Regions from separate parts of the Halpernia sp. genome, predicted to be linked through region 1. Evidence: riboswitches for the same ligand, from Rfam matches in the RefSeq annotation. Region 1 holds a riboswitch; the other holds the start of a gene.

Region 1 (2,405 bases):
CAAAATGGAAATTATCCTACAGAAAAAGATATTACTTTAGAAATGGAAGCTTTTGAAAAAGTGTTGAAAAAATATGATGTTGAAGTTCTACGTCCTGCAGTTATTCAAGATTATAACCAGGTTTTTGCGCGTGATGTTGCATTTGTGATAGAAGATAAAATGATAATTTCAAATGTTATACAAGATCGTTCTGATGAACAAGAAGCCTATCGAAAAATTTTTGAAAAAGTAAAATGGCGAGATATTATAAATTTGCCAGAAACTGCACATATAGAAGGTGGCGACGTCATTGTTTGGAATGATTTCATTTTCATTGGGACTTGTTACAGCGAAGATTATAGAAACTTTAAAACCGCACGAACCAACCAATACGCCATAGAAATTCTCAAAGAATATTTTCCTAAAAAAAGAATTTTAGATTTTGAACTCAAGAAAAATGACACCAATCCATTAGAAGGAATTTTGCATTTAGACTGCACTTTTAATCCGGTTGGAAAAGATAAATGCATCATTTACAAAGACGGTTTTGTTGATGAATCTGATTATCACTTGATTATTGATATTTTCGGGGAAGAAAACTGTTTTAATGTAACAACCGAAGAAATGTTCGAAATGAATCCCAATATTTTCTCGATTTCTCCAGAAGTCATCGTCTCCGATAAAGCATTTGCAAGATTAAATAACCACTTAAGAAACGAGTGGGGAATTACTGTTGAAGAAATTCCTTATCGGGAAATTTCCAAAATGGGCGGACTTTTGCGCTGTTCCACTTTACCTTTAATTCGAGAATAATTTTTTTTTAATTATTTGGGCGCCTATTTCCGCCTTCCGTTCACAATCTTTTTTTTTCAAATGCAAAAAAAAGGATTTCCACTCAAGTCGGGGCGCTAGAATCGCATAAAATCACTTTTTTACAAAATTTAGAAAGGCATTTACAAAAGAAGAAATCTGCATTATCTGCCCAATCTGCGAGAGAAATAAATGTTTTTTTTCGCAAAAATTTGCAGATTAAAAAAACCTTTCTATCTTTGCACCAGAAATTACGTTCTTTAAAACATCGCAACTTATTCAGAAAAGTGGAGGGAATTGACCCGATGAAACTTTGGCAACCTGTTTAGAAATAAATAAGGTGCAAAATTCAACTCGCAAAAGCGAGAAAGATAAGTCAGAAATAGAAATAAAAATATTACAATATTTATATTAAACTCTTTTGATTTTATCGAAAGAGTTTTTTTATGCTCTTTCGGTAAAACTTTTCAGAGGATAAGTTGCAAAAATTTAAAATAAATTATTTAAAATATGAGCAATTTAAAATTTGAAACCCTGCAACTTCACGCAGGTCAAACTGTAGATTCCACTACCAATTCCAGAGCCGTTCCGCTCTATCAAACCGCATGTTATACTTTTAACGATGCAGAACACGCCGCCAATCTTTTCGGTTTAAAAGAATTCGGGAATATTTATACACGTTTAATGAATCCCACAACAGATGTTTTCGAAAAAAGAGTCGCCGCTTTACACGGTGGAGTTGCAGCTTTGGCCACAAGTTCTGGTCATGCAGCACAATTTTTAGCACTCACAAATATTTTGGAAGCAGGTGATAATTTCGTGAGTTCGCCTTATTTGTACGGCGGAAGTTTTAATCAGTTTAAAGTGACTTTTAAAAAATTAGGCATTGAATGTCGTTTCGCAAAAGACGATAATCCACAAGATTTCGAAGCCCAAATTAATGATAAAACAAAAGCAATTTATCTTGAAACCATCGGAAATCCAAGTTTAAATGTTCCCGATTTTGAGGCAATTGCAGCCGTCGCTAAAAAACACGGCATTCCATTAATCGTCGATAATACTTTTGCAGCAGGCGGTTTTCTTTTTCAACCTTTAAAGCACGGCGCAAATATCGTGGTAGAATCTGCCACAAAATGGATTTGCGGACACGGAACTTCCATCGGAGGAATTATTGTAGATGGGGGAAATTTCGATTGGGGAAGCGGAAAATTTCCACAATTTTCTGAACCTTCAGAAAGTTATCACGGTTTGATTTTCTCTGATGTTTTTGGCATTAATTCCGATTTTGGAAATATCGCATTTATCATAAAAGCGAGAGTAGAAGGACTTCGGGATTTAGGTTCTGCAATTTCTCCATTTAATTCATTCCTTTTAATTCACGGCTTAGAAACTCTATCACTTCGTGTGGAAAGAACCGTTGAAAATGCGCTGAAAATCGCACAATATTTAGAAAATCATCCGAAAGTTGAAAAAGTTTTATATCCAGGTTTATCTTCATTTCCAGATTATGGAAATGCGGTGAAATATTTTAAAAATGGTTTCGGTGGCGTTTTAAGTTTTGAGTTGAAAGGTGGAAAAGAATCTGCAGTAAAATTTATTAATAATTTAGAATTAAT
Region 2 (2,405 bases), on a different contig from region 1:
ATTCCATAAACTTTTTATTAAATAAATTTTTAAAAACTGACAACGGTCAACTTTCTTGGTTCATAATCTTTCACTAAATCTGCAATTGCTTTAATGTGTTCTGGTGTTGTTCCACAACAACCACCGATAATATTTATTAAACCTTTATCAACAAATTCGCGAATTTGTTCTGCCATAAATTCTGGCGATTCATCGTATTGTCCGAAAGCATTTGGTAAACCTGCATTTGGATAAGCAGAAATAAAAAATTCTGAATTATTGGAAAGACTTTCTAAATATGGAGTGAGTTGTTTTGCACCTAAAGCGCAATTAAAACCAACACTCAATAGATTTAAATGAGAAATTGAAATTAAAAATGCTTCTGCTGTTTGACCGCTCAATGTTCTACCGGAAGCATCTGTAATCGTTCCAGAAACCATAATTGGAATTTTGAGATTTCTTTCTTCTTGAATTTCATCAATAGCAAAAAGTGCAGCTTTTGCGTTTAAAGTATCAAAAATAGTTTCTACTAAAAGTAAATCTGAACCACCGTCTAAAAGTGCTTCTGCTTGCTGTTTGTATGCAATTCTCAATTCCTCGAAAGTAATAGCACGAAAACCAGGATCATTCACATCAGGCGATAAACTCGCAGTTCTGTTAGTTGGTCCAATTGAACCGGCCACAAATCGAGGTTTTTTAGGGTTTTTTAAAGTAAATTCTTCACAAACTTTTTTGGCAATTTTTGCCGATTCAAAATTCAGTTCGTAAACTAAATCTTCCATTTGGTAATCTGCCATTGCGATGGTCGTTCCAGAAAAAGTATTGGTTTCGATAATATCTGCGCCGGCCGCTAAATATTTTCGATGCACCTCTGCTATTGCTTTTGGTTGCGTTAAAGACAGTAAATCGTTATTTCCCTTTAAAGAAAATTCCCATTCTTTAAAACGTTCGCCGCTATAATCTTCTTCTGTAAATTGATAGCGTTGCAGCATAGTTCCCATTGCGCCATCTAAAACTAAAATACGTTTTTGAAGTTCTGTTTGTAGTAATTGTAGAGAATTCATTTTCAATTTTTAATAATTTATAAAATTGAAAATGATATCAAGAATGATAGAAATAGATTGTTGTCATCTGCTTCCGCTAAAACGGAATAGAACGTAGCACCTTTTCTTAAAAAAAGATAGGTTGCTAAGGTTTCAAAGGGTCTAATCCCTCCACCTTTCTGGATAACATTTTCAATATTTAAAAGAACAAATCTGTTGCAAATATAGTAAGTATTTAATTAAAATTATAATAGATTAAATTAAATAAGTTAATTATTCTAAAAATAAATTTAAATCCTATAATGACTCAAAGTGATAAAATAAGAAGTAATTATCGAACTTAAAAGGAATTTTAATTCTATTAAAAATCAGTAATTTTGTAAAATATTTTTAGAAATTAATCGACTGGAAAAAGCTTATGAAAACTGAAAATGAAAGATTAAAGAATGACGAATGGCGGGAATGGGGACCTTATGTAAGTAACAGACAGTGGGGAAATGTTCGTGAAGATTATAGTCATGATGGAAATGCTTGGGAATCTACAAGTCATGATGAAGCAGAAAGCAAAGTTTATCGATGGGCAGAAGAAGGAATTGCAGGAATTAGCGATTCTAAACAATTATTATGCTTTGCATTTTCTTTCTGGAACAAAAAAGACAAAATGGTAAAAGAACGCTTTTTCGGCGTTTCTAACTACCAAGGAAATCACGGTGAAGATGTAAAAGAATTATTCTATTATTTAGATAATACACCGTCTCACAGTTATATGAAAATGGTTTATAAATATCCAATTAACAGATTTCCATACGAAGAATTAATTGAAGAAAATGAGCGAAGAAATAAAACTGAACCAGAGTTTGAATTAATCGATACCGGAATTTTTAATGATAATAAATATTTTGATATCTTTATTGAATATTGCAAAGTAGATCCAGATGACATCTTCATTCGAGTAACCGCTTGTAATAGAAGTAACGAAAATGCTCCCTTAGTAATTTTACCTACAATTTGGTTTCGAAATAATTGGATTTGGGGTTATAATGATTATAAACCTCAACTAAAAAAATCAAAAAAAGACGTTATAGATATTTTACATGACAGTATTTCTATAAAAAAGTTTTACGCAAGAAATCCTGGTACAGAAGCACTTTTTTGCGAAAATGAAACCAATGTTTCCAAAATTTATAACTTACCACAAACGCCCGGTTATTTTAAAGATGGAATTAATGATTTTATTACCGATGGAAAAGAAACCGTAAACCCAGAAAATATCGGAACAAAAGCTTGTTTTCATATTGACACAGAAATTGCAGCAGGAGAATCTAAATCCTTTGACTTCCGACTTTCTCCGCACGAAATGAATGATGCATTTTATGATTTTGA

The links. Region 1 has a riboswitch for S-adenosylmethionine ahead of ACN0WB_RS08625 (O-acetylhomoserine aminocarboxypropyltransferase/cysteine synthase family protein). Riboswitches for the same ligand answer to the same signal wherever they lie in the genome.
Region 2: another riboswitch for S-adenosylmethionine. It lies ahead of ACN0WB_RS09100 (homocysteine S-methyltransferase family protein); the one in region 1 lies ahead of ACN0WB_RS08625 (O-acetylhomoserine aminocarboxypropyltransferase/cysteine synthase family protein).

Annotation. Positions count from the first base shown of each region.
Region 1 is NZ_JBLXIJ010000006.1:73,586-75,990, reverse strand. Features, by position in the region: gene ACN0WB_RS08630 (dimethylarginine dimethylaminohydrolase family protein) at 1-792, shown strand, start outside; SAM riboswitch class I at 1,062-1,167, shown strand; gene ACN0WB_RS08625 (O-acetylhomoserine aminocarboxypropyltransferase/cysteine synthase family protein) at 1,300-2,405, shown strand, end outside.
Region 2 is NZ_JBLXIJ010000007.1:23,455-25,859, forward strand. Features, by position in the region: gene ACN0WB_RS09095 (four helix bundle protein) at 1-7, opposite strand, end outside; gene ACN0WB_RS09100 (homocysteine S-methyltransferase family protein) at 30-1,043, opposite strand; SAM riboswitch class I at 1,104-1,212, opposite strand; gene ACN0WB_RS09105 (MGH1-like glycoside hydrolase domain-containing protein) at 1,441-2,405, shown strand, end outside.